Regions from separate parts of the Vibrio gigantis genome, predicted to be linked through region 1. Evidence: predicted binding sites of a transcription regulator. Region 1 holds the regulator's gene; each other region holds the start of a gene.
What was found. Region 1 encodes PurR, which represses purine synthesis genes. Its sites were predicted from a motif close to TNANGNAAACGTTTNCNTNA; they were not measured.
Positions count from the first base shown of each region.

Region 2: the regulator PurR is predicted to act here: its motif matches at 2,876-2,895, upstream of folD (bifunctional methylenetetrahydrofolate dehydrogenase/methenyltetrahydrofolate cyclohydrolase FolD).
Region 3: the regulator PurR is predicted to act here: its motif matches at 6,031-6,050, upstream of OCV56_RS09385 (phosphoribosylaminoimidazolesuccinocarboxamide synthase).

Region 1 covers NZ_AP025492.1:2,344,125-2,355,043, forward strand. Annotated here, with positions in the region: gene torR (two-component system response regulator TorR) at 1-389, opposite strand, end outside; gene torD (molecular chaperone TorD) at 675-1,322, shown strand; gene purR (HTH-type transcriptional repressor PurR) at 1,638-2,642, shown strand; cyclic di-GMP riboswitch class I at 2,813-2,898, shown strand; gene OCV56_RS10290 (TfoX/Sxy family DNA transformation protein) at 3,026-3,616, shown strand; gene OCV56_RS10295 (TVP38/TMEM64 family protein) at 3,750-4,430, shown strand; gene OCV56_RS10300 (putative signal transducing protein) at 4,460-4,777, shown strand; gene OCV56_RS10305 (alpha/beta fold hydrolase) at 4,893-5,690, opposite strand; gene glgA (glycogen synthase GlgA) at 5,976-7,430, opposite strand; gene glgC (glucose-1-phosphate adenylyltransferase) at 7,420-8,637, opposite strand; gene topA (type I DNA topoisomerase) at 9,174-10,919, opposite strand, start outside.
Region 2 covers NZ_AP025492.1:2,597,143-2,608,061, reverse strand. Annotated here, with positions in the region: gene OCV56_RS11475 (cation:proton antiporter) at 56-1,861, shown strand; gene folD (bifunctional methylenetetrahydrofolate dehydrogenase/methenyltetrahydrofolate cyclohydrolase FolD) at 1,940-2,797, opposite strand; tRNA gene OCV56_RS11465 (tRNA-Arg) at 3,009-3,085, shown strand; gene aroC (chorismate synthase) at 3,356-4,441, shown strand; gene OCV56_RS11455 (trimeric intracellular cation channel family protein) at 4,507-5,130, opposite strand; gene OCV56_RS11450 (elongation factor P hydroxylase) at 5,430-5,960, shown strand; gene OCV56_RS11445 (YfcL family protein) at 5,970-6,233, shown strand; gene OCV56_RS11440 (NADPH-dependent FMN reductase) at 6,408-6,929, shown strand; gene mnmC (bifunctional tRNA (5-methylaminomethyl-2-thiouridine)(34)-methyltransferase MnmD/FAD-dependent 5-carboxymethylaminomethyl-2-thiouridine(34) oxidoreductase MnmC) at 7,076-9,226, opposite strand; gene fabB (beta-ketoacyl-ACP synthase I) at 9,283-10,494, shown strand; partial or broken gene OCV56_RS26115 (hypothetical protein) at 10,574-10,864, opposite strand.
Region 3 covers NZ_AP025492.1:2,135,447-2,146,365, reverse strand. Annotated here, with positions in the region: gene OCV56_RS09400 (NAD-dependent malic enzyme) at 1-1,544, opposite strand, end outside; gene OCV56_RS09395 (DEAD/DEAH box helicase) at 1,728-4,142, shown strand; gene OCV56_RS09390 (transporter) at 4,346-4,723, shown strand; gene OCV56_RS09385 (phosphoribosylaminoimidazolesuccinocarboxamide synthase) at 4,829-5,932, opposite strand; gene OCV56_RS09380 (SulA-like leucine-rich domain-containing protein) at 6,185-6,592, opposite strand; gene OCV56_RS09375 (hypothetical protein) at 6,919-7,107, opposite strand; gene OCV56_RS09370 (tetratricopeptide repeat protein) at 7,273-8,373, opposite strand; gene OCV56_RS09365 (OmpA family protein) at 8,532-9,197, opposite strand; gene OCV56_RS09360 (DUF2786 domain-containing protein) at 9,314-10,003, opposite strand; gene OCV56_RS09355 (DUF3334 family protein) at 10,212-10,895, opposite strand.

The DNA of each region.
Region 1 (10,919 bases):
GCGCCCGCTGCTGTTTTACGAGCGGCAGAGATGCGCCAAAGTAGGTTTTTAACTCGAACCAATAACTCGCGAAGTTCGAAGGGTTTAGTAACGTAATCGTCAGCGCCCATTTCAAGGCCAACGATTTTGTCGATGCTATCCGTGCGTCCAGTAACTAAAATAATTCCAATGTCTGATTGACTGCGTAATTCGCGAGTTAGCATCAATCCATCTTCGCCTGGTAAGTTGATGTCTAGCATAATGAGGTCAACGTTGTTTTCTTCTAACACGTTTCTCATTTGAGCACCGCTTTCTGCTTCGCTCACTGTGTAACCTTCGTTCTGGAAGTACCCAACCAGTTTACTGCGGGTTACCACATCATCTTCTACGACTAATACGTGATAGCTCATCTACACCACTTTTCTTATTTAATAGTTTCAGTGACCATTCTATTCATAACTCGTAACAATTCTAGTGGTACACGAGATAAAAGCCAGAAAGATGAATCTTTTTTGATACAAGACAATCTTAAACCTTGCTATTTATCGTCCATCGCAATTCAATATAGGCATTACTACTAACGAGTAACTTTGCTTTTCGCAAATAACCTTGTTATTCAGCCTTGGTGTGCTTCTACACAAGTAACTTCAAGATACATATAAGTAACACCGCAAGACTAAATCAGGATCTAAGAAATGAAAGATACGAAAGCATTCAACGAGCAAAGAGCAGAAATATACTGGTGGCTATCAAGCTTATTCGCTAAAGAGCTCACTCAAGAAGAACTCGATCACTACCACTCTGTTGAAATTCGTTCTTTCCTAACTGGTTTAGGCGAAAATCAAACACTAAAACCATCGATAGATAAGTTAGTAGATGCGCTTAACCGTCTACAAACACGTGAAGATGCTCAGCTAGAGCTGTCTGCAGACTTTTGCGATCTTTTCTTAAAGACAGATAAACACGGCGCTCTTCCTTACGCTTCGATGTATATCGGCGAAACTGGCCTTTTGAACGATAAACCAGCAAAAGATATGGAAGAGATCATGGCTAAACACAACTTAGTGGTGAACCAAGACCTAAAAGAGCCAGCAGACCACATCGCTATCGAACTCGATTTCCTTGGCAACCTGATCATCCGTTCTAACGAAACTGAACTTGAAGAAGAACTAGAGAAATCGTTCGCCATTCAACAGCAGTTTATTGAACAGCAGCTGCTTACTTGGGTACCAAAGTTCAATGTAAAATGTCATGACATTGATGAATTCGGTTTCTACGCTTCAGTCTCATCTTTGCTACTCGCATTCTGTCAATTAGACACTCAATATTTAGCTGGTGAATAGCTTATTGGATGACTAGGTAAATAAATTCAGTAGAATGTGACAATTCACCCGGATTTCTGGGTGAATTTTATTGCGAGTAATTTCTAGTCAGTCTAAAATTGTGACCGCAAACGATAAAATATGAAACATTCACGAAATGCTATGCTTATTAAAGTTCAGAGCATTTCGGTGTTAAGACAAGCCGCTCAATAGCGGTTTTTTGTTTTTTAGCACTTTAGTACCCAAAGAGCCCTACAAATTTAAGCTCTTAGTTAGGTAGCTTAACGGCTACTTTATTCCGTACTTTGGGAAAGTAGCTTCTAATAGGATAAAACCATGGCCACTATAAAAGATGTCGCTCGCTTAGCCGGCGTATCAACAACAACCGTTTCTCACGTAATCAATAAAACTCGCTTTGTTGCAGAAGCAACTCAAGAAAAAGTAAACAAAGCGGTAGATGAACTGAACTATGCACCAAGTGCTGTTGCTCGTAGCTTGAAGTGCAATACAACACGCACTATAGGTATGCTAGTGACTCAATCAACTAACCTATTCTTCTCTGAAGTTATCGATGGTGTTGAGAGTTACTGCTACCGTCAAGGTTACACTTTGATCCTGTGTAATACGGGCGGCATCTATGAAAAGCAACGTGACTACATTCGAATGCTTGCAGAGAAACGTGTAGATGGCATTTTAGTTATGTGTTCTGACCTAACTGAAGAACTAAGAGAGATGTTAGACCGTCATGCTGACATCCCTAAAGTTATCATGGACTGGGGACCAGAGAGTTCTCAAGCTGATAAGATCATCGATAACTCTGAAGAAGGTGGCTACCTAGCGACCAAATACCTTATTGAACGAGGTCACTCTAAGATTGCATGTTTAAGTGGCCACTTAGACAAAGCAGCATGTGTTGAACGTATTGCCGGTTACAAGCGCGCACTCAACGAAGCTAAGATTTCTGCCGATGAAAATATGATCATCGAAGGCAACTTCGAGTGTGATACGGCAGTTCTTGCTGCAGAACAAATCGTTGAGATAGAAGATCGTCCAACGGCGGTATTCTGCTTTAACGATACAATGGCTCTCGGCCTAATGAGCCGCTTGCAAGAAAAAGGCATTCGCATTCCTGAAGATATCTCGGTGATCGGTTACGACAATATCGAACTGGCTGAATACTTCTCCCCGCCGTTAACCACCGTTCACCAACCAAAGCGTCGTGTTGGCAAGAATGCATTCGAAATTCTATTAGAGCGCATAAAAGACAAAGATCACGAAAAACGTGTCTTCGAAATGCACCCTGAAATTGTTGAACGAAGTACAGTTAAAACGTTAAATTAATTGACAATTTGAGTTTAATTTCATCAAGCGCACCTTTAGGTGCGCTTTTTTTATCAGCAACCATAATGAACCCAGATGCACAACAGAAAGATCATTAATTGAAGCAACATCACATTTTGAAATATCAACTGTGAGCTTCATTCAACAAAAACTTTATTCTATTTAATCAGTCACGCACAGGGCAAACCACTCGAAAGAGTGAGACGCAAAGCTTCCGGCCTAAACCACTTGTTGGTATGGTAGCGGGGTTACCGATGGCAAAATGCAGTAACTACTAATAATTTAGTAATTTACGGCTTATTGACAATTTAATTGCAACATTTTGCTAATCTCTCGGACCTGCTTATTTGGTGGCGTAGTTCAAATACACCGAGATAAATAACATGGATAAACCGATACTAAAGGACTCGATGAAGTTATTTGAGTCCCTAGGAAAAATAAAATCACGCTCAATGTTTGGTGGCTTCGGTCTTTTTGCTGATGACACTATGTTTGCTCTGGTTGTAAATGACCAGTTGCACATACGAGCAGACAAATGCACAACGAAGCAATTCGAACAACAAGGGTTTCAACCGTACGTCTACAAAAAACGTGGTTTCCCTGTCGTTACTAAATATTTCGCTTTACCTGAAGGCCTGTGGCAAGACCAAGAGAAAATCTTGGAACTCGCAACGACGTCTCTGGGTTTTGCTAAAGAAGAAAAAGCTGAACAGTCTTCTGCTAAGCCAACCCGACTCAAAGATCTACCAAATCTTCGACTCGCCACTGAGCGTATGTTGAAAAAAGCAGGAATCGATTCCGTAGAACGTTTATATGAATCTGGCTCTGTAAACGCCTTTAACGCCATCAAGGAATCGCATGCGTCCTCTGTCAGTATTGAACTACTGTGGGCGCTAGAAGGTGCAATCAATGGAACACATTGGTCTGTCATACCGCAGCAGCGTCGCGAAGAGCTTATCAATCGCGTCAATTAACATTGTCAGTGCAAACTATATACATAACTAAGCCGCATTCACTGCGGCTTTTTTTATATCTGGTGAAAGTTAATCTATGCTTTGCCTGTCTATCTATACTAATGGTATGCATTGAAAATTTGAGGAAGTATCAATGAGTAAGAAAATGATATTGGGTATTGTATTGGTCATAACGATCGTTTTATTAGGCATTAACTTTGGCCAATACCTCACACTGGAAAATGCCAAAGCACAGCAAGCGGTGCTAAATGACTATATTGGAAGTAACTTTATTGTAGCGGCAGCGACTTACTTCATTGCGTATGTATTGATCACCGCCTTTTCCATTCCTGGGGCAGCAGTTGTTACACTTCTTGGTGCTGCATTGTTTGGCTTCTGGAATAGCTTACTTTTGGTCTCTTTCGCCAGTGCGATCGGTGCAACTCTTGCCTTTTTGAGTAGCCGTTACCTGTTACGTGACTGGATTCAAACCAAATTTGGTGACAAATTAGCGACGATTAATAAGGGTGTTGAAAAAGACGGAGCATTTTATTTATTTTCTCTACGTCTGATTCCTGTATTTCCGTTTTTCCTTATCAACCTGTTGATGGGTCTAACACCGATGTCGGTGAGTCGTTACTACATTACGAGTCAAATCGGGATGTTGCCGGGGACTGCGGTTTTCTTGAACGCTGGTACTCAGCTCGCAGAAATTGATTCACTTTCGGGCATCGTCTCCCCTTCAGTACTATTGTCATTTGCGTTATTGGGGATATTCCCAATTGTTGCTAAATGGTTGATGAATAAGTTTCGCTCAACACCCGTAGCTGAATAACGCATATAGTCGAATAAGGTTCTATTTCAATGAAAATCTTCAGTGCATCGAATCCGACAGAAGCTCATATCATCTGTGGATTGTTAGAAAGTGAGAATATTGCCTGTGAAGTCCGTGGTGAGGGGTTGTTCGGTTTGAAAGGGGAAATCCCATTCACGGAAGAAACTGACCCTTACGTGTGGTTATATGAGCCAGAATTGGCCAGTAAAGCTCGCACGATCGTTAATGACTACCAAAAACAACAAGATTCGATCATCTATGAAGAGTGGCGTTGCGGTGAGTGTCATGAAGTCAACGAGGCGCAATTCGGTTCTTGTTGGCAGTGCGGAGCTAACTCTCCTGAATAAGTGGACTTAATGAAGCCTTAACCGCTTCACCTGATACCTCCTCTAAACAAAAACGGGAAGCTAACAATAGCTTCCCGTTTTTATTTCAATTCTGTTCAGATCACTGACTTAAAAATCATTGAATTTGCTTTTGGATAAACTCGATAGAGTGCTGATTAAATTCTTCAGGATTTTCGACATTACATACATGCCCACAGTTAGCTATTTCAACTAACTCGCTCGACTCGTGCGCTTCGACCATCTCTTTAACAGGTTTGATGAACATGTAATCTCGCTCCCCCATCAAATACAAAGTCGGAATCGGCAGCTCTCTGTCTTTGAAATACTTCATCAATGGGTTCACATCAGCCGTTAGGATAAACCAGCGTTTAAATTCTTTCTGGCACAATTTTTTGGCTTCACGGATAAACAGGTGGCGTGATTCTTTCTGACTCTTTTGCGGCATCACAACATAAGCAAAAAGGCTGTATAACCACATGTAAGGGATGATGTGCTTGCTAAGGTTACCCAACTTGATTAAGACTTGAGAGCGAGTGTTAAGTTTAGTAACGGCCCCCCCCAAGACCATTGAGCGTACACGGCCAGCAGCAAGCTCCGCGACATTTCGAACAATAATAGTGCCTAAAGACATGCCGACGAAATGTGCAGAACGGATTTTGAGGTGATCTAATACTTTAAGAATATCAAGCGTCACCGATTTGAACGTATAACGATTCGAAATCAGTTCTTTAAGTATGTTGTCTGATTTACCATGCCCTCTCAAGTCAATGAGCAGCAAGTTGAAATGCTGTTTATACGCTTTGATCTGCTTGAACCAGATGGAGGAGCTACCTCCTGCGCCATGCACAAATACAACCCACTCATCGCTCGTAGGGTGAGTAAATGTTTTATGAAATAGTAAACTCTCAGACATACCTATCGCTTTAATTATTAGAATGGAGCTATGCCTCATCACGAGGCAATGACTAAGGATATCACGCTATTAAGAACTTTAAGTGATAATAGTGTCAAACCTATCATTAATCATATGAATATCTACCTCACCTGTTCTACCTGACTAAAATGAGTTTGCAAGCTTTGTCTTCGTAAACGTGATGTGCTCTGACCAGAAAACAAAAAGGCACTCTACAATGAGAGCGCCTTAATTTACCACATGCTGTTATTGTGTTCCGGCTAGTTTTAAAACTGAATCAATAAGTTAAAGTGCTGAATGGTACATAGCGAGATATTCTTTAGCCGCGTCTTCCCAACTAAAGTCTTGCTGCATCGCGTAAAGCTGAACACGCTTAATTTCAGAAGGGTTTTGCGCGTAAAGCAACAATGAACGATGCAATACGGCCAGTAACGCTTGCGGTGTTGGCTCTTCAAAAGCAAAACCAGTCGCAAAGTCAGGATCCTGATCGTAATCATTCACACTGTCTTTTAAACCTCCAACAGAACGAACAATCGGTAAAGTACCGTAAGCCATGCTGTAGATTTGGTTTAAACCACAAGGCTCAAATTCCGAAGGCATCAAGAAGAAATCGGAGCCCGCTTCAACCAAGTGCGCAAGTTCATTATTGTACGCTTCTACGAACGAGAACTTGTCTGAGTGAAGTGCTGATAGCTCTTTCAATTGACTCGCCAAAACCGGATCGCCAGTACCGACAATCACAATCTGAAGGTCGTTTTTCAAGAACTGCTCGATGATAGGCAGTAAGTAGTGAACACCTTTCTGATTCGTTAAACGACAAACCATGCCATAAACTGCGCAATCAGCAACGGGTAAACCAACGTCTTGTTGCAGCTTTTGCTTACAAGCTGATTTTCCGCGAGCCATGCTGTGCTTCGTTGCTTTGTATTTACGAGGTAGGAAAGCATCCGTTTCTGGATTCCAAGCACCGTAATCACAACCATTCAAAATGCCAAAAAGATCAGCCGATCTGTATTGGAATTCTGCCGCCATACCGTGGCTACCTAATTCCGTTTTCAACTCTTCTGCATAAGTAGGACTTACTGCGTTCACCTTATCCGCGCACAGCACCCCAGCTTTTAGCATAGTCACATGGGTATCACTGACGGCCGCCTCCGGAACATTACGACTGTGCATTTCAGGAAGGAATTGCAGTTCATCATATGCGAACACACCTTTGAAAACTGCATTGTGAATCGAGATTACACTGCGCGTATTTTCAAAGAAGTCGTGTTGTTGATAACGCGATTTAAGCAAGAAAGGAACGAAACCAGTATGCCAGTCATTTACATGAACGATATCTGGTTGAAAACCAAGCTTAGGAAGCATATCAAGACAGGCTGCACTGAAGAACGCGAAGCGCTCTCCGTTATCGGCATAAGCTTGATTGTTTTCTGCGTACATTTCTGGTCGGTCGAAATACTTAGCACATTCAATACCAAACACTTGAATGCCTTCTACATTCAGTTTTTTAACTTGGTAAGCCGTATGAGGCCAATGATCGAGTTCAGTCGATAAAATAACTTCTGCTGAATCAATGTTTGGAATGTTTCTATATGCGGGGATAGTCACTCGAACGTCCTGTTCGAGTGTTTGCAACGCTTTCGGCAGTGCCTTGGCTACATCAGCCAAGCCACCACTTTTAATCAAGCCTTCAACTTCAGACGCTACAAAAAGTACCGAGAGAGTCTTAGTAACCAACTCGTGCTCCTTTAGAAATCACTACTACGCCATCATCAGATACGTGGTAATGCTTTTTATCTTCTGTCAGGTTTACACCAATTTGAGTGCCTGGTGCAATATCTGCATCTTTATCAATAATAACACGACGTAGTATACAACCTTCGCCAACCTTCACATCACCGAGTAAGATACTCTCACTGATATCACACGCTGATGCGATATTGCTTCGGAAGCCCAGTACACTCTTTTCAATACGCGAACCACGTACATAACTACCGCTACACACAAGGCTATCAATGATCTGAATTCGCCCATTTGCCGAATCAGTAAACGTAGCTGGTGGTAGTGGTGGGTAATATGTGTGTAGAGGCCATTTACGGTTGTATAGCGAGAATGGCGCATCTTTCTTAAGAAGATCCATGTGTGCTTGCCAGTACGCGTCAATCGTACCTACATCGCGCCAGTAAACTTCTTCTTTTTCACCGGTAATACGGTTAGTGCTGAAATCATAAACAAACACATCACCACGTGGGAACATATTTGGAATAATGTCTTTGCCGAAATCGTGTGTCGAACCTTCTCTATCAGCATCTTCCGTTAGTTCAGCAAAAAGCTCTTTAGCTTCGAACACGTAATTGCCCATTGAAACGAGCGCTGATTCTGGATCGCCCGGTATCGACTTCGGATTTGCAGGTTTCTCTTCAAAGCCAATCATACGACCGTCAGCATCAACCTCGATAACACCGAATTCTGATGCTTCAGCAAGAGGCATGCGCAGTGCAGAAACTGTTAGCGCTGCTTTCTTCTCTTTATGGAAATCAAGCATCTGTTTTATATCCATTTTATAGATATGGTCAGAACCGAAAATACATACTTGATCAGGTTCTTCTAACTCCATAAAGCCCATGTTTTGGTAGATAGCATCTGCTGTGCCTTCGTACCAACGCTTTCCTTTACGCATTTGCGCAGGAATTGGGTCGATAAAACGGTCTGTTATACCACTGATATTCCAACCTTTTTTCATATGGTGGAACAGTGACTGTGACTTAAATTGTGTTAATACGTAGATCTTCATTAGATCTGCATTAACGAAGTTGTTCAAAGCGAAATCAATTAAGCGGTAACTACCACCGAAAGGAACCGAGGGTTTGCTGCGAGATTCAGTTAAAGGTCTTAAGCGAGAGCCTTCACCACCAGCAAGAATCATTCCCAATACACCAGCCATTTTATTCTCCATATATCTATAGCTTGTCGATGTCAGTACTCGTAGAGGTATCTTCCTCCGGGGGATGAGCACTAACACTTATTTCGGTATTTAGCGAATATCCATTCACATACAGTGACAATATCCTAAGCCAAACGTTGTTATGTGTGCACTATTCTTTGCACTTGGTTTTATATACGTTATCGACTTTTCGGTCGAATTCAATTTTTAATACGCCATTCTGTGGTAAGTCAGCTGATTGCTTTCCTAAGACTTAAAGCAGCTCACATTACACCGTCTAGACGAAACATTACATTAACACCCGACACACATCAGGTATACAACTAAACACTGATCTTTGAGTTACAATATTTTAATTAAGTTACATTCTCGTTAAAGTTGCATAAGAAGATGTGATTAATTTCCACCATTTATTTTCCGGTATGAATTTAATATATTCTCGCAGGCGAAACACCGAATCAACAAGTTGCATAATTACTCATATTTAGATCAAAAAAAAGCAGCCATTAGGCTGCTTTTTCATCAATAACGTTCAGTTACTTCTCTTTAGGCTTTTTACGCTTATCCGTAACTTCCCACTTACCGTCAATGTACAACGCAGTCCAACCGGATGGTTTTCCATCAACTTCAGTACGAACGTAGTTTTCTTTAGTCTTACGGCTAAAACGAACCACTGTCGGCTTACCATCAGGGTCAGCAACCGGCGCTGACGTTAGGTACTGGAACTTAGGTGAGATACGATCTTTAAAACGAACCAACTCTTCCACCAATGGTGCACGTGTTTCACGTGATTTAGGGAAGTTGCTAGCAGCCATAAATAGGCCAGACGCACCATCACGAAGAACAAAGTACGCGTCTGAGTTTTCACACGGAAGTTCAGGGAAATGCACTGGATCTTCTTTAGGTGGCGCTACTTCGCCATTTTTCAGAATCTTACGAGTGTTCTTACAATCTTCACTCGTACAGTCCATGTATTTACCGAAACGGCCATTCTTCAGAACCATATCTGAACCACATTTGTCACACTCAACAAGCGGTCCATCATAGCCTTTTACTTTGAATTCGCCGTGTTCAACCACGTAACCTTCACAGTTCGGGTTGTTACCACATACGTGCATCTTACGCTTATCATCAATCAGATAAGCATCCATTGCCGTTTCACAGATAGGACAACGCTTTTTAGCTCGAAGTGCTGCGGTTTCAACGTCTTCTTCTAAAACGTTGATAATGCCTTCTTCATCACCAAGGTTGATTGTTGTCTTACAACGCTCTTTTGGTGGAAGTGCATAACCAGAACAACCAAGGAATACACCAGTCGAAGCAGTACGAATACCCATTTTACGGCTACAAGTCGGACATTCAATATCGGTTTCCACGATATGATTTGGCTTCATACCACCAGCGTCTTCGTCTAAATCTGCTTTTTCTAAATCGCCAGTGAAGTCTTCGAAGAAGTTGTCTAGCACACCTTTCCAACTTGCTTCGCCTTCTGCGATTTGGTCCAACTTCTGCTCCATACGAGCAGTAAAGTCGTAGTTCATTAGGTCATTGAAGCTGCCGTCTAGACGGTCAGTCACAATTTCGCCCATCTTCTCAGCATAGAAACGACGCTGCTCAACTTTTACATAACCACGGTCTTGAATCGTCGAGATGATTGATGCGTATGTTGAAGGACGGCCAATACCACGCTTCTCAAGCTCTTTAACTAGCGCCGCTTCAGTGAAACGAGCCGGTGGCTTAGTGAAGTGCTGTTTAGGGTCTAACGCAATGAGATCAAGCTTATCGCCGATCTGTACTGCTGGAAGGATCGTATCTTCGTTCTTGCCCATTGGACGCTGAACACGAGTCCAGCCATCAAATTTAAGAATACGACCTTTCGCTTTTAACGTGTACTCATCTGCTTTAACGCTTACTGTCGTTGAATCGTATTGAGCTGGTGTCATTTGACACGCAACGAATTGATTCCAAATTAGCGAGTAAAGCTTGTGTGCGTCTGCGTCTACGCCGTTTAGGTCTTCCGACTTAACATCTACACTTGAAGGACGAATCGCTTCGTGAGCCTCTTGAGCGCCCTCTTTGCTGCCATATACAAGTGCTTTAGGTGGAAGATATTGAGCGCCGAACTCAGAACCAATGTATTCACGAGCAGCTTCTACAGCTTCTGAACTCAAATTCGTTGAGTCAGTACGCATATAAGTGATGTAACCCGCTTCATACAGGCGCTGTGCCAGCATCATGGTTTTCTTTACGCCGTAACCAAGACGCGTACTTGCCGCTTGCTG
Region 2 (10,919 bases), 250 kb from region 1:
ATTCAGTTAATAAGTTTGTACCACAGGGTGTGGTGCAAACCTTTTAGGGGCACAAATGGATTTGTCGATTACTTCATCCTTGGCGTTAATTGGGCTGCTGTCTTTAACGTGTCAATTGTTAGGTTGGCGCTTACGTCTTCCTGCTATTCTTCCTCTCCTTATCGTCGGCCTGTTGTTAGGTCCTGGCCTGAATATCCTGAATCCCGATGCTATTTTCGGTGATGTTCTGTTTCCTATGATTTCACTAGGTGTCGCCATCATTCTGTTTGAAGGGGCGTTAACCCTGAATTTTAAGGAAATCAGAGGTCATGGTCGCATGGTGACTCACCTTGTGAGTTTCGGCATGTTAATTACGTGGGCGTGCATTGTTGTTGGTGCTTACTACTTTGTTAACTTCAGTTGGCCATTAGCGGCGCTATTCGGTGCCTTGGTAGTGGTGACAGGGCCGACGGTGATTGTGCCCATGCTGCGTAGTATTCAGCCCAAGGCTTCTCTTGGCAGCATTTTGCGATGGGAAGGGATTGTGATTGATCCCATTGGCGCTCTGTTTGCAGTCCTTGTTTACGAATACATTGTCTCTTCAGCCGACCCTACAGGACATGTACTGTTAGCTCTAGGATTAACCTTAGCCATTGGTTTAGGCTTAGGGATTATCGGTGGCCATTTGATTGCCAAGATGCTGCAAGGGCATTGGGTGCCTCACTATCTACGTAATGTGGCGGTGCTGACGTTAATGTTGGCGGCGTTCTCGTTCTCTAATGATTTGAGTGAAGAGTCAGGCTTGTTAACGGTGACCATCATGGGGATCTGGCTTGCTAATGTGAAGGGCTTGGACATCGAAGACATCATCGAATTCAAAGAAACTCTTACCGTACTACTCATTTCTGCGTTGTTTATTTTGCTAGCCAGCCGACTCGATTCGGGAACCTTTCTCTCGATAGGTTGGGGTGGGGTTGGTCTGTTAGCGGTAGTGATGCTAGTGGCGCGCCCTTTAAGTGTGTGGATCAGCGGGATCGGCACAAATCTTACCTCTGCGGATAAGTGGTTTCTGAGCTGGATGGCACCGCGCGGGATCGTTGCAGCCGCGGTTTCTTCTCTGTTTGCAATCAAGCTTCAAGAGAAGCAATTAATTGAAGGTGCGGATTTACTGGTGCCAATGGTGTTCTTGGTCATTATCGGCACGGTTGTTATTCAAAGTTTAACCGCAAGCTGGTGGGCGAGAAGGTTAGGTGTGACTCAAGAGAAAGCACAAGGGGTGATCTTTTTTGGCGCGACTCACTTTGCTAGGCAGTTTGCCAAGGTACTCGCGACTCACAATATCAATAGTGTGCTTGCCGATACCAACTGGGAAAGCATTCGCTTGGCTCGTATGGAGAGTTTGAATGTCTATTTTGGTAACCCAGCCTCAAGCCATGCGGAAAACAATTTGGAATTGGATGGGATAGGGCGTGCAATGATCGTCTCGCCTTATCGTCAAACCAACCCGTTAGTCAGCATGCACTACCAAGATGAATTTGGTGCCAATAAGGTGTTTGAGCTTGAATCGTCAGAGACTAAGCATGAAAGGCATCAAGTGAGCCGCGATGGCAACCGAAGTCTGTTTTCGGAAGGGGTTACTTACTCCAAGCTTAATTCGTTAATGGCTCAAGGCAGTCAAATTAAGAGCACAGGGCTAACAGAGGCATTTGATCTGAATGAGTTTAATGCGCTGTACCCGAAAGCGATTCCTCTTGGGGTGATTTCTGGTGGTGATTTCCGATTAATAACACAAGGTTCCGATTTGGAAAAACTGATATCAACGGAGTGCGAGATCATCAGTTTGTTGCCGCCGTCAGAGCAGGTCGAGACTCCAGATAAGTAGCAAGTATTCTTTATCAAAAAAGCCGCAACGTTCTTCACGTTGCGGCTTTCTAATTCTATTTGTACTGTCGGTCGCAGATTATTTGGAGTGAAATTGCTCACAAGCGATCATTGTGTTCTCGATTAGGCTCGCCACTGTCATTGGGCCAACACCGCCCGGTACTGGCGTGATGAAGCTTGCGCTCTCTTTCGCTACGTCGTATTCGACGTCACCCACTAGCTTGCCAGATTCTAAACGGTTGATACCAACATCGACCACAACGGCACCTTTCTTAATCCAAGCACCTGGAATGAAGTTAGGCTTACCAACGGCAACCACAACAACGTCTGCTTGACGTACGTGGCCTTCAAGGTCTTTGGTGAAGCGGTGACACGTTGTCGTTGTACAACCTGCTAGAAGCAATTCTAGGGTCATTGGACGGCCCACGATGTTTGAAGCGCCAACCACAACCGCGTGCTTACCACGTAAGTCGATGTTGTAACGGTCAAGCAGCGTGATGATACCTTTTGGCGTGCAAGAGCGAAGCTTAGGCATACGCTGAGCCAAACGGCCGACATTGTATGGGTGGAAGCCATCAACGTCTTTCTCTGGCGTGATACGCTCAAGAACGTGAGTGCTATCAATGCCAGCAGGTAGAGGCAGTTGAACCAGAATACCGTCGATCTCTGGGTCTTGGTTCAGTTGGTCTACTAATGTTAACAGTTCATCTTCTGTCGCAGTGGCTGGCAAATCGTAAGATTTAGATACGAAGCCAACTTCTTCACATGCTTTACGTTTACTTCCAACGTAAACCTGAGAAGCAGGGTCTTCACCCACTAAAACAACCGCTAGGCCCGGAGCGCGTAATCCAGCTTCAGTACGAGCTTTTACACGTGCAGCAACTTCAGAGCGAACCGTTTGAGAAATTAGCTTTCCATCAATATTTTGAGCAGTCATGAATTTCCTTAGTATTGATATTCAAGTTAGTGGCTGATGTTTTTGGCGCATTATTCCAGAAAATCTTTTTGATTACCATCAAGCAAACGTTTGCTTTGTTCTATTTTCCAACACTTATATGTTTGTTGCCCTTTTTTTACTCACTTAGATCAGAATGTTACATAAAGCCGTTGCTTTACTGATTCGAATTCGTATAATTCGTTCCTGTAGCGCGCCCTTAGCTCAGCTGGATAGAGCACCTCCCTTCTAAGGAGGTGGTCGAAGGTTCGAATCCTTCAGGGCGTGCCATTATTTAAAGAAACCCGATAACTCTCCGAGTTGTCGGGTTTTTTGCTTTCCTACCATAATAAAAATACTCTTGTTAAAGCGCCACTCATTTTCCTACGTTATTCATTTCATTCGGCTCATGTAATAGAAAGTTAAAATTGTTCGTTTTTTGGGGTTTACATCATTTGGTAATAAAGCCACTATGAATTCACGAAGAATAGACAAGTAAAGCTATTAGCCAGCCGGTTTAGGAATCAAACCTTCTGCTCAATAGCTGATTTAGAGGAAGTAATGGCAGGAAACAGTATCGGACAACATTTCCGCGTGACCACGTTCGGAGAAAGTCACGGTATCGCACTAGGATGTATCGTAGATGGGTGCCCACCAGGATTAGAAATTACCGAAGCAGACCTTCAAAGAGATTTGGATCGTCGTCGCCCTGGTACTTCACGTTATACAACGGCTCGCCGTGAAGCCGATGAAGTAAAGATTTTATCAGGTGTATTTGAAGGCCAAACTACGGGTACTTCTATTGGTCTATTGATCGAAAATACAGACCAACGCTCTAAAGACTATTCCGAAATTAAAGACAAGTTCCGTCCTGGACACGCTGACTATACGTACCATCAAAAGTACGGTGTGCGTGATTACCGTGGTGGTGGTCGTTCTTCAGCTCGTGAAACTGCAATGCGTGTTGCTGCGGGTGCTATTGCGAAGAAATACCTAAAACAAGAATTTGGTGTTGAAATCCAAGCATACCTTTCTCAAATGGGTGATATCTCAATTGATAAAGTCGATTGGAACGAGATCGAAAACAACGCTTTTTTCTGTCCAGATGCCGACAAAGTGCCTGAATTCGACCAACTGATTCGTGACTTGCTAAAAGAAGGCAACTCGATCGGTGCGAAGATTCAAGTGGTTGCGACTAAAGTGCCTGTAGGCCTTGGTGAGCCAATCTTTGATCGTTTAGATGCTGATATTGCTCATGCTCTAATGAGCATCAACGCGGTGAAAGGTGTTGAGATTGGTGATGGCTTTGATGTCGTTAATCAGCGTGGTAGTGAACATCGTGATCCATTAACTCCGGAAGGTTTCACTAGCAACCATGCTGGCGGTATCTTAGGTGGTATTTCTACGGGCCAAGATATTGTGGCAAGCATTGCGCTTAAACCAACATCAAGCATCACGGTTCCTGGTGACACGATTACTAAAGACGGTGAAGCAACACAGCTAATCACGAAAGGTCGTCACGATCCATGTGTTGGTATTCGTGCGGTGCCAATTGCAGAAGCTATGCTAGCGATTGTTCTACTCGATCACCTATTACGCCATCGTGGTCAGAACCATGGCGTGACCACGAGTACTCCTCAAATCTAACGATTGAGTGAATGAAAAAAGGGTTGCTTCCTGTTGGAGCAACCCTTTTTGTTTTCTAGTGGTATTTAATGCACGGAGCTTTCAGGATCAAGCTGGAATGAAGGCAAGCGCCACTTGAATCTCACCGCTGCCATGCGCAGCAAGTAGCCGACCACAAGCGTCACAATCGTTGCGGTTACGTCGTTAATGCCAAGCTCAAGCAAACCTAGGTACAAACCTGAAGCAACAAGTGCGACAGACGCATACAGTTCCTCATGCAACACCAATGGTGTTTGACGACAGATAAGATCGCGCAGCAAACCACCAAACACGCCAGTCACTAGTGCCGACACCATGCAAATCATTGGGTGGAGACCCATTGTCATCGCTACTTTAGTACCAATGATGCTGAACACGATAAGCCCTAGAGCATCCAAACGAATGAATAAGCCTTTGAGTTTGATTACCCACTTAGCCAGACCCGTTGTGATAACACCTGCGATACAGGTGATCGCAAGATACTGTGGGTTTTCAACCCAGCCTAAAGGGTAGTGGCCAAGTAAGATATCTCGTACTGTACCACCGCCAATTGCCGTTGCACTCGCAACCAACATTACACCAAACCAATCCATTTTTTGTTTGCCAGCACTGAGAGCGCCGGTCATGGCTTCTGCCGTGATGCCAATGATATACAAAACACTTAGTAGCATTGCTGTAGCTCTATAATATAGGTCTATAAATTGGAGTCTTATAGGCCTTAGGGATATAAAAATGAAGCGCGAGTGTAGTAGTAAAAACGCCAATTGACGAATGAATATTTGTACCGTGAATAAGCGTTTCAGATTAGCTAAACTAATCACTCACCTTAAAGTGGTGTAATCTGGGAACAGCAATCGATTGTCACAGTAAAGTATTAGGATGAACCTAATGTCATTGCCCATGATAGGGCTTTACCAAGCGCTTAAAAAAACGCAAAATGCCCGAGTTCTTTTTACTTAAATTTGATTTTATGACGCACCAATACCCAGACATCATCGATATTTTCAATCAAACCTTTTTCGAGAGCTACAATACCAAGCTTGAACTGGGGGCTGATGAGCCGATTTACCTGCCAGCCGATGAACAGGTTTCTCATCACCGTATCGTATTCGCTCGCGGCTTTTATGCGTCTGCACTTCACGAAATAGCACATTGGTGTGTGGCTGGTTCTGAGCGTCGTTTGTTGGAAGATTTTGGCTATTGGTATGAGCCTGATGGTCGAACTGAGTCGGTTCAAGCTGAGTTCGAAAAAGTAGAAATTCGCCCACAAGCGTATGAATGGATCATTGCGATGAGTGCGGGCTTTCCTTTTAATGTTAGCTGTGACAATCTACACGGCGATTTTGAGCCAGATCGTTTGGCTTTTATGAATAAAGTACACAGCGAAGTCATGGGTATCTTTGAAGTTGGTCTTCCGCCTCGCGTGAAAATGCTCTCTGAAGCATTACGCAGCTTCTACGATGTTGAACCTTTATGTACTAGCCAATTTATTGTGAAATAAGAGAATATTATGATTATCGAATTTGAAGAAAAACTACTTGAAGTAATTGATGCTCGCATTGAAAACGCATCAGACGATGAATTGTTTGCTGGTGGTTACTTACGTGGTCATATTTCTCTTTCTGTGGCTTCATGTGAAGAAGAAGGCATTGAAGATGTAGCAGAAGTAAAAGCTCGCATTGAAAAGAGCCTAGACGACGCTCGCTCTGAACTAACGCCAGCAGACCGCACTATTGTTAATGACCTTTGGGTTGAGCTACAAAGCCAAGCTTAATTTCGATACATTGATATTATCCGCTCAGTCCTTTCCTTTCCATCTAGCTGAGCGAATTGTTATTTGAGACTCGTTCGAAATTTTTGAATGAGTCCGTTCATTTCTTGTGATGGTTACATTTTCTGACTACGTTATTCTAATCCCACTTAACGGAATTACAGAAAAGGTCACATCATGAAAGTTATCGCATTTGGCGCAAGCACAAGCTCTACCTCAATCAACAAAACACTAGCAACTTACGCAGCAAACTTGATTGAAGGTGCTGACGTAAAAGTCCTAGACATCAACGATTACAATGTTCCTATGTTCAGTGAAGACACTGAAAAAGAGATTGGCCAAGCGGAAGGCGCTCAAGCATTCTTGCGTGACCTAGCAGAAGCGGACGCATTTGTTATCTCGTTTGCAGAACACAACGGTCACTATCCTGCAGCGTACAAAAACCTATTTGATTGGGCGACACGTATTGAACGCTCAGTATTTGGCGAGAAGCCTGCGGTTTACCTAGCGACTTCTCCGGGCCCTGGTGGTGCTCAAATGGTACTTGGTGCAGCAACAGGTTCAGCGCCATACTTCGGTGGCAACGTACAAGCGTCAGTTTCAGTACCAAGCTTCTACGATAACTTTGACTTTGAGTCCGGCTCTATCAGCAACGAAGAGATTGCTCTGCAGATCAAAGATGCGGTTGCTAAGCTGTAAACATCGTTCAATTTAGAACATCAGTTTAGAACCACACGATCAAAAAAAGCCCGAGGGACATAACGTCGCTCGGGCTTTTTAGCTTTTAGTTTCAGGTACTTCCAATATTCAGATGTTTTAGATGTTCAGAATAGTTGAACTAGAAACTACTGGTTTGTTTTTGAGTGTTTATCTGCAACCCAGCCAGCGGTTAATGCTTTACCTTTACGTAGTCTGCGAACCCACATTCTGCTGGGGTGGATGGCTTCTAGTACATCGACAGGTAAAGGCAGTGGATCTCCACAAATTTGTGATGCTAAAACCTCAGCCAGTAATGGCGCGGAGCTCAAGCCACGTGAGCCTAAACCGATAAAACAGTATAGGTTAGGGAAGCTTGTTACCGTTTCAACATCCTCAACCGAGTCACGCTGAGGGTTAAAGTTATGCAGGTTCTGGTACTGCTCTTTAATGGCTTCAAAGTCGCCAACGTTGCCGACAAACGGAAGGTGATCGCGGCTTACGCTACGAATGCCTTGGCGCGCTAGGTTGCCACTGGTATCGACCTCTTTTGTCCATGTTTGATCTGGCAGTGAGCCATGAAGGCGCTCGCCATTGTGCTTTTGAACCGCAATATCAAACTCTTGGTCAATGTTTGTTTTGTCGTAGTTTGCGCCAATGCAATGGTGTCCATTGTTTGGGTTATGCGGCGTTAGATAGCCATCAAAACACAATACGGTTTTTAGCTTACTGAGATTTTCCGTGGTTGGAATATGGCTCACTTGGCCTTTAACTGGAGTAAGAGGTACGGGTTGAGTTTGTTCAAATTGGGTGAACTTATGCCCGTTCGCAACAATCACTTGGTCATGTTTTGCTCGAACTTCACCTTGCGGCGTATCAATTGTTAGCAACCATTGTTGTTCTTTATCGAGCCACTCTAACTGAGTCACTTGATGTTGATAGTGTGTGCTGACTTGGTTGGTCTCTTCTAACTTGCCAATCAAACCTTGAGTCAGCTGAAGTGGGCTTAACCATCCACCTAGAGGAAAGTAGACACTCTCTTTATCAACAGGCAAACCGATCTTTTCATTTGCTTGCTCTGGCGTTAAACGCTGAATCAGGTCGGTGTGGAAGTTTCCTTCCAACATGCGGTTGAGCTTTTTAGTGGAGCCTTCATCCCACATCAAAATGTTCACGCCACACCAGCTGTGATCGAATTGGATTGACTGAGCCGCTTGATCAATAAATTGTCGAGCAAACAGTAACCCTGGGCCAAACACGCGAGACACGTTCGAGGTCGCTTCACTCAACAATGGGTAAATCGCACCTTGGTTGTTACCGGAGGCATTGCCTGCAGCTTGTGGATGCTCACAATAAAGTGCGATGTTTTTACCACGACGGCTCAGCGTTTTGGCTAACGCCGCACTGGCAACACCACCACCGATGATTGCGATGTCTTGTGAGTTACTATGCTCTGATAGACCGTACCAAGGTTTGATGTTGGTATGAGGATGCTTCTCGCCAAGTCGACCGGCAATCATTTCTCGCTTAGTACCAAAGCCTTTGACCTTTTTCATTTCAAAGCCAGCTTCAATTAAGCCACGGCGAACAAAGCCAGCAGCGGTGAAAGTGGCGCAGCTACAATCTTGCTTAGCTAGCTTGGCCATGCCGTTGAATAGGTTTTGATTCCACATCTCTGGGTTCTTACTTGGAGCAAAACCATCTAAGAACCAAGCATCGACTAAACCTTCATATGGGGTTGGTACGTTAGGCATGCAATCTTTAATATCGCCAAACCACAAATCAAGCGTGATTGCGCCATCACCCAACACAATACGGTGACACTCAGGTAGAGCGATAGGGTAGTGTTGTTGGAGTTGCGTCGCATACTCGGCTAATTCTGGCCACGATTGATGTGCTTTGATGAGATCCTCTTTATTTAAAGGATATTTTTCAAAACTGATGAAATGTAACTCTCTAGTCATCGCTTGTGGGTTATCTTTAATAAAAGCATCGAACCATTGCCAAACCGCAAGAAAGTTCAAACCTGTGCCAAAGCCGGTTTCGGCAATCACAAAACGGCGCTGTTTATGCTCAAGCCAACGTTCTGGAAGGTGGTTTTGCTTTAAAAAGACGTAGCGAGTTTCTTCTAAACCGTTAACATTAGAGAAGTAAACGTCGTCAAATTGGTCTGAAACTGGCGTGCCAGACTCATTCCATTCCAGTTCTGCATTCGTAATTGAAGTCATAAAATCTATCATTTTGTGATTTGAAGCGATATGTTGGTAGGGATTGTACGAATTTCTAGGAAAGCTGACCACTTTTGTTAGGCTTCTTAGTTATCATCTAGCTGAATTTAGAATTATAGGAATGTCACATGAAACGAGTCGTAATCACCGGTATGGGTATTGTTTCAAGTATCGGTAACAACGTCGAAGAAGTTTTAGCATCATTGAAAGAGGGTAAATCTGGTATTACCGCTTCAGAGCAGTTCAAGGAAAATGGCTTGCGCTCTCAAGTATGGGGTAACCTAAAAATGAACCCTGCTGACCATATCGATCGCAAAAAAATGCGCTTTATGGGTGATGCAGCGGCATTCGCTTATCTTTCAATGGAGCAAGCAATTGCTGATTCTGGTTTAACTGAAGATCAAGTATCTAATGACCGCACGGGTATCGTTGCGGGTTCGGGTGGTGCTTCATCTCTAAACCAAGTAAACGCGGTAGACATCATCCGTGAGAAAGGCGTTAAGCGTGTTGGTCCATACATGGTTCCACGTACAATGGCTTCAACGGTTTCTGCTTGTCTAGCAACTCCTTTCAAAATCCGTGGTGTGAACTACTCTATGAGTTCTGCATGTGCAACATCTGCACACTGTATCGGTCACGCAATGGAGCTTATCCAACTTGGTAAGCAAGACGTAGTATTCGCTGGTGGCGGTGAAGAACTTGATTGGTCTCTGACTATGATGTTCGACGCAATGGGCGCACTTTCTACTAAGTACAACGACACTCCTGAACTGGCTTCTCGTACTTACGATGCAGACCGTGACGGTTTCGTTATTTCTGGTGGCGGCGGCATGCTAGTAATCGAAGAGCTTGAGCACGCAGTTGCTCGTGGCGCAAAGATCTACGGTGAGATCGTAGGTTACGGCGCAACTTCAGATGGCTACGACATGGTTGCTCCTTCTGGTGAAGGCGCGGTTCGTTGTATGAAAATGGCTATGCAAAACGTTGATGGCGTTGACTACGTGAACACTCACGGTACTTCAACTCCAGTTGGTGACGTGAAAGAGCTTGGTGCTATCCAAGAAGTATTTGGTGGTAACAGCCCAGCAATTTCTGCAACTAAAGCGATGACAGGTCACGCTCTAGGTGCTGCTGGTGTACATGAAGCGATTTACTCAACGCTAATGCTAGACAACGGCTTTATCGCTCCAAGCATTAACGTTTCTAACCTAGACGAAGCAGCTGCTGGCCTAGACATCGTAACTGAAGCTCGTGAACAAGAGCTAACAACGGTTATGTCTAACAGCTTTGGTTTCGGCGGTACGAACGCAACGCTAGTCATCAAAAAGTACCAAGCTTAATTCAGGCTTGAGTTAGATATATAAAGGTTAGTCATTAAAGGGTTACGCGAGTGTCGATTCAACACGCACAGGTAACTCGTTAATCATGAACCACAGAACAAAGCTTTTTAAACATGGGTTTTAAATCTCGGTTTAAAAGTTGAAAGGTTTCCAGAGCTTGATCAGTAGTGATTTAGTTACTACTGGTTGAACAGACGCAAGACTCTGTCTCCTGGAGAGCGAGATAGGATCCTTTTGTTCTGGATGTTTGCCCGATTGTTTATTCAATCGGGCATTTTTCGTTTTAGTCTTTTGATTTTTTGCGTGGACTCTTATGTCTGTTGTTTGCGCAGACTCGGCGATTCAGCCCTTTATTCATAATGTATTCCATTTGCTACTCGACACCGTGTGTGGAATTTTGCACAATCATTTCAATTCACATTTAG
Region 3 (10,919 bases), 210 kb from region 1:
ACTGTGTGGATCTCTTCCAGTGGTGGAAGTAGAGCGCCTGTACCATTGATTGCTAGTGGAGAGCATGTTGCAAGTGCACGGCTTGATTCCATCAGCATTTCGTCAGTGATGCGTGAAGCATTCACAGCAAGTACACCAAGGCCAATACCTGGGAAGATGTAGCTGTTGTTACACTGAGCGATTGGGTAAGTTGTGCCGTTGTGAACTACTGGCTCAAATGGGCTACCTGTCGCAACAAGAGCTTGGCCATCAGTCCAACGAATAATGTCGTTTGGTGTCGCTTCAACACGGCTTGTTGGGTTTGATAGTGGGAACACGATAGGGCGTTCGCAGTGAAGATTCATCTCTTTGATCACTTCTTTGCTGAACAGACCTGGCGCACCAGATACACCAACCAATACTGTTGGTTTAGCGTGGCGAACAACGTCTAGCAGAGAGAAACCAGTGCCGTCGCTTTCCCAGTCTTTGGTGTTTTCGTTGGTTTGAACGAGACGCTGTTGGAAATCAAGCAAGTTCTGCATGCCTTCCTGTAGCAGACCCCAACGGTCAACCATGTAAACTTGAGAGCGTGCTTGTGCATCGCTGATACCTTCAGACACCATTTGAGCAATGATAGCTTCAGCGATACCACAACCCGCAGAACCCGCACCTAAGAAGGTGATACGTTGGTCTGAAAGTTTGCTGTTTGCTGCTTTACATGCTGCAAGTAGAGAGCCCACAGTAACTGCTGCTGTGCCTTGGATATCATCATTGAAACAACAAATGCGATCTTTGTAACGCTCAAGCAGTGGCATTGCGTTCTTTTGTGCGAAATCTTCGAATTGAACCAACGCATCTGGCCAACGGCGTTGAACCGCTTGGATGAACTCTTCAACGAATGCATCGTAATCAGCACCTGTGATACGAGGGTGACGCCAGCCCATGTACATTGGGTCTGCAAGGCGTTGAGGGTTGTTAGTACCTACATCAAGTACGATTGGTAGCATGTAGGCTGGGCTGATGCCGCCACACGCTGTGTAAAGTGCTAGCTTACCGATTGGAATACCCATGCCACCGATACCTTGGTCTCCCAAACCAAGAATGCGCTCACCATCCGTAACCACGATGACTTTAACATTGTGGTTTGTCGCATTATTCAGTAGATCATCGATACGATCGCGGTTCGGGTAAGAGATAAACAGACCACGGCCACGACGGTAAATATTTGAGAAGTTCTCACATGCTGCGCCAACCGTTGGCGTGTAAATGATAGGCATCATTTCAGAAATGTGGTTTTGAACTAAACGATAAAAAAGCGTTTCATTAGTGTCTTGGATGTTACGAAGGTAGATATGCTTATCCATATCACTTTCGAAGTTACAATATTGTTTGTATGCACGTCCTACTTGCTCTTGGATTGTTTCGGTTGTTTCCGGTAACAAGCCTTCAAGGTTAAAAGAACTGCGCTCTTCAGCAGAGAATGCGCTGCCTTTGTTTAAAAGAGGGGTACTAAGTAGAGCAGGACCAGCATAAGGGATATATAGAGGGCGTTTATCGTTGTTCATTGGATGCCTAATATGGGAGAAAGGGTAACTGAAAAATGATAACGGTTTAGTTATTCAATTGTAAATAGTTTCCCTCCGATCTTAGCAAACAAAATGATATTCTTACCCATGTCCCACACTTATCGAATTTGAACACCATAATTCGTTATACTTGGCTCACACTTTTTCGCGGCTCTTCCTTTTATGTCTCTACTTCCCATCGATTCTTATCAAAACGTATTCTACGAACAAATCGCTAAATCACACCTTGTAGTAGAGGCTGAAACCGGATCAGGTAAATCTACGCGCTTGCCAATTTGGGCATCTCAGCATGGGCGTGTTTTGGTGGTGGAGCCGAGAAGGATTGCTTGTACGTCATTGGCTAAGTATTTAGCGCAACAATCAGGTGAAAAGCTGGGTTCAAAAGTTGGCTATGCCATCAAACTAGAGTCGGAATACAACGAGCAAACGGACGTAGTGTTTGTGACTCCCGGTATCGCGCTGCGTTGGTTATCAGAAGATGGATTATCTGACTTTGATGTGATTGTGGTGGATGAATTTCATGAGAGACGCTGGGACATCGACTTGCTGGTGGCGATATTGAAACAAAAAGCGAGTCACCGTTTAGTCGTCACATCAGCAACCATTGAAGGTGAACGCCTTGCAGATTATTTGAATGCGAGTCGGATAAGCTGTGAAGGGCGAACTTATCAAGTTGAGATTGAACACCGAGCGAACGAATCCAGAACTTTGCCGGATAGTCGGCATTTAGAGCAACGCATCGCTGAAGAAGTGAACCATCAACTTATTGCATCGTATGGCGATATGTTGGTTTTTCTGCCGGGTAAAAAAGAGATCGTGCAATGCGAACAAGCCTTAGCGAAAAATCCAGATATCCAACTCGTTAAATTGCATGCGTCGGTCAGTGATAAGGAACGAGATCTCGCATTGTCTGGTCGCAATACTGGCAATAGCGACGATGGCAATAGCGAGGATGGCAATAGCGACGATGGTCGAGGTTTACGAAAGGTCATTCTTGCTACCAACGTGGCAGAAACCTCATTAACCATTCCTGATATTGGCGTGGTGATAGATTCAGGATTGGAAAGACGCACCGTTCAGCGTAACGGCAGAGCCACCTTGATGTTGAAATCCATATCGCGCGCCAGTGCCAAACAACGAGCGGGTCGCGCGGGTAGGGTAATGGATGGTGTCTGTGTTCGTTTGTATGGCGAACATGCTGCGTTGGAATTGGTGACACCGCCTGAATTACAGCGTGAAGAGCTGACTGAACCTATGTTGGCTGCGGCATGTTGTGGCGAGACTCTTGAGAGTTTATCTTTCCTCGACCCTATTCCAGAAAAGTCGCTAAATAATGCAACTCAAACCTTGCTGACAATGGAAGCGATTGACGACGACCATCAAATTACAGAGCACGGCAAAAAGCTGTATCCGTTGCCTATTGACGCTTTGTATGCCGATATTGTTACCCGAATTAAAACCAAAGCACTCAAGGAAGCGATGGTGGATCTCACAGCTGCGCTTTCTGTTCCTGCTCGCCTGTATCAGTTGCCGAACAGTGCCGAACACTTGGAAGCGCTCGCGCAACAGGAAAAAGAGGGCTGTGATTTAAGTTTGCTCATTCAGATAGTGCGTGGCCGGGACTATCCACATTTAGACATCGACCAACAAGCACTGGCCGAAGCACAAGGTTTGGCGAAGCAAATGCGAGAAGTGTTTGAACTTCCTCAGTTAGAAGTTGCGTCCCGTTATCAACGTATTGATCTGCTTAAGACTATTGTGAATCTGCACCCTGAACTGGTGTTTGTGCGCCGACTGAAAAGAAAAGAAGCCTTTGCCAATGGGATGTTAGAGGTGGTACTTGGACGCCAGAATCGTTTCCCTGATAATGCGCAAGCGATGTTGGTGCTTGATACCCATAGTTTATCGGGAAGAGGTGTAAAACAGACACTGACTTTAGCAACCACAACCGCCCCTGTTCCTCTTGAGCTTATCGTCGATGCTGAGCTAGGAGAGTGGCAGCAAGGTGAAACTGTGGTTAATGATGAAGGCGTGTTTACCGAAATGGCATTGGTGTACGCTGGCCGTACGATTACGACCAAACTTGTTGCGGCAGAAGGCCAGTTATCTTTGAAACCTATTGTTGATCTCGTGGTAAGCGGTGCTCAACTTCCTGGATTTGCAGAGGTGCGCGCTCAAGAGATTAAGCATTGGCAGTTGTACGTGAAACTTGGGCTGGATGAGGAAACCAAATATACGCCAGAGATCGAGCAATTGAGCTTTGAACTATGGTTTATAGAGCAACTCGAAGTGTTAGGCGTAACGGATGTCAGTGAGCTTGAGATGTTTGAACATGCCGATATTCCCTTTGATGGTATACCTAATTGGCTGTATAACGAGTTCTCGGAAAAATACCCGTTTTCAGTGTGCCTTGCTGACTTGCAACTTGAGGTAGAATACATGCCAGCAAGAAAGCTGATTTACGTAAATTATCAATCGGGTAGTCGAAAGTTATCGCCAAAACGTTGGGAGCTACCGACATGGTCTGGCTGGCGTATACAGTACAAAAAAGCCAGCCGAATAATTGATATCAAATAGTTGGATAAGTTTTATCTCTAAAATATTAATCAAATAGGTGCATATATGACTTTTCAGTGCTTATTTTGTTACAAGTTTGATTTTTATATGCCTTTTTAACCAATCAAAAGGTCATAAAAGACGATTCTTCTATATCCTATTGCTATAAAGAAAGAGTTGATAGATATTGAGTATATTGTGTTGCCAAAGTGTCGGGGGACATCATGGATAAACAGGAAGAGACGCGTGTAGAGTTCGATTACACAACATTTCTTGGCGCCTCATGCAGTAAAAAATGGACTTTTCTGGAAGCTCTCACCACAATTGCGCCAGTATTCAGTACCGTCTGGCGAGATAGCATTAAAGAGCTGGGCACCCCAGAGGATCGCTTATGGCAGATGGCATTGAAATCAATGTCTACGCGTAAAAGTGATGAGTCGAACATTGTTACCTTACTTAAGCTAGCTAAGCTGGAAGGGATCAATGAACTCAAAGTGGTTATGCCATACTCTCTTGAAGAAGAGCAGATCGAGTATATTGAATCGCGCAGTCATTTAGTGATTGCGGGTAATACTGGAGAAGAGTTCACAATTAGGCTGTAACTTTACGCCTAGAATCTCTCTCAAAGAACAGTAAAGCGTACATGTAAAAAGGGCCTCATTATTGAGGCCCTTTTTGTATTTCAGCGATAGTAAAATAACGCGTAATTAATCGATCAGGCCGTAGTCGGAACGTAATACATCGATGATCTCTTGCTTAGGGTTCTCGCTCAGTACGATCTCCGCACCTGTGATTTTCGCTGCGATATCAAGGTAAGTGCGAGACAGAGACATTAGTGAATCAAGAGGCAGTTCATTGTCGCGAGCTAGTGCTTCACGCTCTGGCATGCGTTCTTTGTTTAGTAGGATGTCTGCATCCGGGAAATAGTTGAGCAGGAACTGGCGGAATCCTTCTTTAGAATTCTCGACGATGTTGCCGTTGTTGTATTCTTGAGTATCCCAAATGCGAGATGAATCCGGAGTGCCGACTTCGTCCATGTAGATAAGCTTTTCTTTACCTTGAGCATCGTTTACATAACCAAACTCAAACTTTGTATCAACAAAGGTTTGGTCGACTTTCGCGAGTGCTTGGCTGATCACATTGAAGCCTTCTTTTAGCAGCTTCTCGTAATGCGCAATGTCACTCGCTTGAGTAAAGTTGAAGGCTGCAAAGTTATCTTCGATGTTCTGACGCGTGATGTTCACATCGTCCGCTTCTGGTACTCCGGGAATACCTTTTAAAATCCCTTTGGTTGAAGGCGTGATCAGTAGCTCTGGTAGTTTCTTATCTTTCTCTAGGCCTTCTGGCATTTCAATACCACAGAATTCACGCTCGCCATTTGCGTAGGCACGCCACATAGAACCTGTGATGTATTGACGACAAATCGCTTCAATCATTACTGGGCGAGCTTTTTGTACAATCCAAACGAACGGATGAGGAATATCAAGAATATGACTGTCAGCAAGTCCATTGTCTTTAAACAATTTAAACCAGTGGTTAGAGATAGCATTCAGAGCTGCTCCTTTACCTGGAACACCTTTAAGATTACCTTCACCGCGCCAGATACAATCAAACGCAGAGATACGGTCACTGATCACCATGATAGCTAAAGGCGCATCTGGTGCTACGTCGTAGCCTTTCTCTTTAATTAGTCGTTGGCTATCTTCTTCAGTTAACCAGTAGACTGAGCGAACCTTGCCACTGTGGACAGGTTTATCAGTACGGATTGGTAGGTCATCATTTACGGCAAGAACTTGATCAGCAAGGCTCATTTAGACATTCCTATCTTTTATCAAACGTCATACAGAGAAGTGCGGTGTGCACATGATTAGACGGGCATTATACCCAATCTACTGTTTGCTTCCAGAGAAAAAGCAAACGATTGCTAAATCTGTTAATCAAATAAAACCCCCCGCCTAACTATCCGCTAAAAATTGGCGAATTGTAGGGCAGGGGAAGGCAGTATGTTTGGACTGTGTTTTTGAGCTATGTTTTTGAGCCAAAATGTTATTAAGCAAGTTGGTTTAGTGAATACGCTCTGAGTTGGCATCCATGAAGAAGACTTCACATTGAAAGCGTGACCCTAAGGTTCTTAGGTACTGTTGGCTGAACTGATCAATCGATGAGCTAGCAACTATCGCACTCGCATTTTTAGAGCGGATCGCTTTCTCTACTGTTTCTGCTTCGGTCATTTGGTGAGAAGCTTTCATATGAATAACGCGGTCGCAGCATACGTTATGTTTCTGCAGCTGCTTAGCGGATGGCCTTGGTGTTTGAGCCGTGAATAGTAGCCATTGATGTTGATTGGACAGCAACGCCATTTTTGCAAATAACGCTTCATCAGTAGAATGATGAATTGAGCGAGAAGCTGATGCAAATGCGCCGTGAATTAGCGGGCTAGAGTGTTGTGCTTTAACGTGTGCTTGAATCATTTTGCTGTCCTTATATACATGCTGTATGTGTATACAGTAGTTTTTGTTGCTTATAAGATCAAGCGTTTTTTGAGGAATTATTGGACGATTTTATCTAGAGTTACGAATGGGTTGTAACTAACCAGTTGAAATTGAAGGTAAAATTAAATTTGAATGAATTTGCTGTTTTGTCTCATAAGTTGAAAAAATGTGAGCTTTATACAGGTATATACAGTGGTTTCTACAGAAAAGTACTGTATACACCTGTATAGAAGAGAGGAAGGATCTAAAAACAATAGGCACAAAAAAAGCGCCTTAGGCGCTTTCTTATATTTCAACGGTGTTGCTTATCTCAATGTCGCTTGGGAGAGTTTTGCTCTCATTTCCATTTCACCAATGTTGAACTGGCGAACATCAATGGTTGCAATATCATTGCACTCTTTACATGCATGATGACACTTACCATCTAGGTAGTCGTGCTTTTTAACTAGGCTTGGCTTTTTGCACCAATCACAAACGCCTTCTATTGTGAACATATTCTCTCCTCACCTGTTTAAGTCAGGTGTATTTTCGGCGCAAATTATGACACAAGTAAGACCTATTAGTTAATAGTTTGTTACCCATTTTTGAGAGGGGGATCGATTGCAACACCAATAAAATCGATATCTTTGAGATCTTGGAAAATGAAAATGTGTGTTTATTTACGATTTGGTAACATTTTGTAAGATGGTTTTTAGCGCATTGTTCAAACGTTTCATTTCTTCGTCACATCCGTGACCATCTGGGTGGTAGATCTTTGATAGTTGTTTGTATCGGATCTTGATGCTTTTCTGGTCAGGAATTGAGCTAGGCGTGTAGCCAAATAGCGCGCAGGCCACTTGCAAACTATTCAAGCCTTTGCTGTTTTTCTGTTTCTTCAATTCGTGGAACATAGTGTGTAGCTGACGTTTTTGCTGCTTAATCGTAAGGTCCTTCGAGTTAAGCTGTGCTTCAAGTGATTGTTGTTGCTTTAGCGAATCACCTGACTTTAGATCTTGTCTTTTTCTTGAGATAGCGAGAGCTGCAATGATGCTGATAATTGAAATCAACACGGCCAAGACTATGCCAATCAGATAGTCTGAATACGTTAGGTTAGAATGTGTCGCCTGCTCTTCGTATGGCGGAGCCGAAGGGAAAGTGCTTGATCGCTCTTGATTAGATAGCCCCTGATTCGTACTGGCTTCAGTTGTGACGTTGTCGTTGAGCTTCTCAATCGAAGAGATCTGCTTTGCACGTTGCTGGTTGAATTGCGCTTCTAAAATACGGTTGTAACCATCTTCTGCTTGTGGATTATCTTTTAAGGCTGCTTCATACCATAACTGCGCGGCATCTAGTGGTTGAAGTAGTTCCTTCTCAAGTGAGGATTCGTAGATTTTTGCGACTTCTAGAGGCGCTTGCTTGTTGCCTTGCAACGCTGCTTTGATAAACCACTCTAAGGCTTGTTTGTTATCTTGCTCGACACTTGTACCTGCCAAATACCACTCACCGAGTTTAAATTGCGCATCTGCATTGCCATTGTCTGCAGATTGCGAGTACCAATAGAATGCGTCATCGATGTTTTTAGCCACATCAGTTCCCAATTCATATACTTGGGCCAATTGGTATTGAGATCCTGCGTCTTGAGATTGTGATTCTGGTGAAAATTCATCGCTGCTTGCCGCATGCACTAAATGTGTGGTGGACAACTGTATTGTGGAAAAGAGGAAGGCTAGAAATAAAGTTCTAAGAAGTGACGATGACAAAACGTTGGATAGGATAAGCAAAAGATAAGTCTCGTAAAAAAGCCCAGTGCCGATATATCAGTATGAATACGCTATGTGGCTGACAGTTAGGTTGTAACGTTTAAGATAAGCGCTACAACTGACAAACAACTATATAGAGGTTAATTCAATAGATAAAGACTGACTGGGCTTTAATGGTGCTACTTAAGCGGCAAGATTTGGATTTCTACGCGGCGATTACAAGCACGACCTTGAGAGGTGTTGTTGTCACATAGAGGGTAACGTTCACCGTTACCACGAGCAATGGCACGGCCTGCTGCTACATCTTGAGAGATCAAGAATGCACGAACAGATTCAGCACGACGCTCTGAAAGGATTTGGTTAGTCGACTCGCTGCCAGTGCTGTCAGTGTGACCTTCGATCACTAGGCTAGTGTCAGGGTATTCAACTAAGATACGCGCAACGCCACGAAGTGTGTTGTGAATGCTTGATTCCAAAGCGTAAGAACCAGAATCAAAACCGATGCCGTTTTCTAGGCGCAGTAGAAGTTGATTCTCACCAACACGTTCTACCTGAACGCCAGAGTTCATAAGCTCTTCACGAAGTGCTGCTTCTTGTCGGTCAAAGTAGTAACCAATACCACCGCCAACAGCTGCACCACCTGCTGCGCCAATCAGTGCACGTTTACCACGGTCTTTAGAATCACCAGTAGCAGCACCGGCAACGGCACCAGCAAGTGCACCAATTAGAGCGCCTTGAGTTGCAGAGTTAGTCTCAGATTCACCAGTTGTTGCGTTTTGGCGTTGAGTTGCCTGACAACCCGTAAGTGCGACAGTAAGCGCTAGGGCTAGTGTGATTTTTTTCAACGTATTTTCTCCATCATGTACTTCTGTCAAACGTATGGATTACGAATGACAAACATATAGTCCTGTAGGCCCGATTGATGGTTTTTATCAATACGCTGAAGCAATGTAAAGCGGCTCTATGATTTAGATATCTTTTTAGGTGCTTGTGCACCGGCAACTGGTCGATTAACAGACAATTTGCGACCTTTTTTTAGGCCAACTTCATAATCGGCGGTGAGGTTTTTCATCGCTTCTCTGAGTTGTTGCTTGAAGGTCTCGCGGTCGATATTTTTAAATTCTTTATCAATGTAGTTATTGATCTTGTTGTTCGACTCGTCGTCTGGAGTAATGGTAGGTAGCTTTTCAAGCGCACCTTCTACCCAGCCCGACACAAATGAATTCACGCGACGTGTTACTTCTAATGTACCTGTTCCAGAACCGGCAAAACTATTTCGGAATTGGCCAGTATGCTCATTGAGTTCACGATAGATAATATCAAACGCAAAGGCTGCAAAAATAGCGCGATCGGCTTCACCAATGAACTCAACACGCTTGAGGCCTTTGTGATTCAGTAACACGGCTTCTACGCCAAATTTGGTGTTGATACCGCGAATAACACGCAGCAGTGTAGAGCTGATATTTGCAGGTAACAGGTGACTGGATTGAGTCTTGCCCATCTTGATAAATTCAATATCGTCTTTTTCAAGACCATATTTCAGCATCAAGTTATGCGCCATTTTGATTGCATTGGCAGCTTCATTGACGTTCGCAGAATTTCCAAGCTCAAGACACTTGGCAATTTTCTTTAGGGCTTTTTTCTTATCCATCGACTACTTAATCATTACCGCAAATTTTTAAAAGTCCGACATTTTACATGTTTTCGCAGGTAACAGAAAGGCAAAACTGGTTTGATGAACAAGAGAGGCGGTGAACATTGGACGGTATGAGCGGCTTGGTGACATAAACAAAAACGCCATCAAGCGTATTGATGGCGTTAGTGACACGATTTTTCAGAGTGATTAGCGCACTCGCAAACTAGATACCCAGTTCATCAAGCAGATCGGCTGCTGAATCGTTGCCAGAGCTTTGTGCTGGCTTATTGCCTTCCTGCATTTTTTTCTGAGTAGCTTCAAGAATGCTGTCTGGACACTCGTCTTCTGCGATTTCAAACTCTTCCAATTGAATGAACTCTGTCTTATCCATCGCAAGCTCAAGGTAGAAGATGTTGTTATTGGCGGTGGAGAAGGTAACACGGCGAGCTTGTGGGCGATCTAGGTTGGTATCAACAGATAGGTTCACTTGCTTGTTTAGCGCTAGCATTTTCGGTTGGTTTTGTGTGATGTTGGTTTGCAGCTCTTTACGGATCTTATTGGTGAAATCACCAACTAGCTGGTTCATTAGTTCACCTAGAACATCACCTACCTCATCAGACGTGTGCAGCACTGCTAATTCATTTTCAGGCATGCCCATATTGCGCATGTAATTAGTGTAGATCTCTAATGCTGCTTTGGACGTAAAATTGATAACAACAAGGCCAGAAAAACCGCCGTCAAAAAGAACGAAACAACCAAAATCTGGCTTCAGACTTGTCTTGTTGATCTTTTGAACCATGGCTGAATAGGACACCTGAGAAGCCGTCGCTGAAGTGAGTACGCTTGAGACTGATTGGCATAGCTTAAGAAGGATATCTTCAGTTGTGACTGTTTTGTTTTTTTTCATTGTGATGTGCTCGTGGAGATGTCT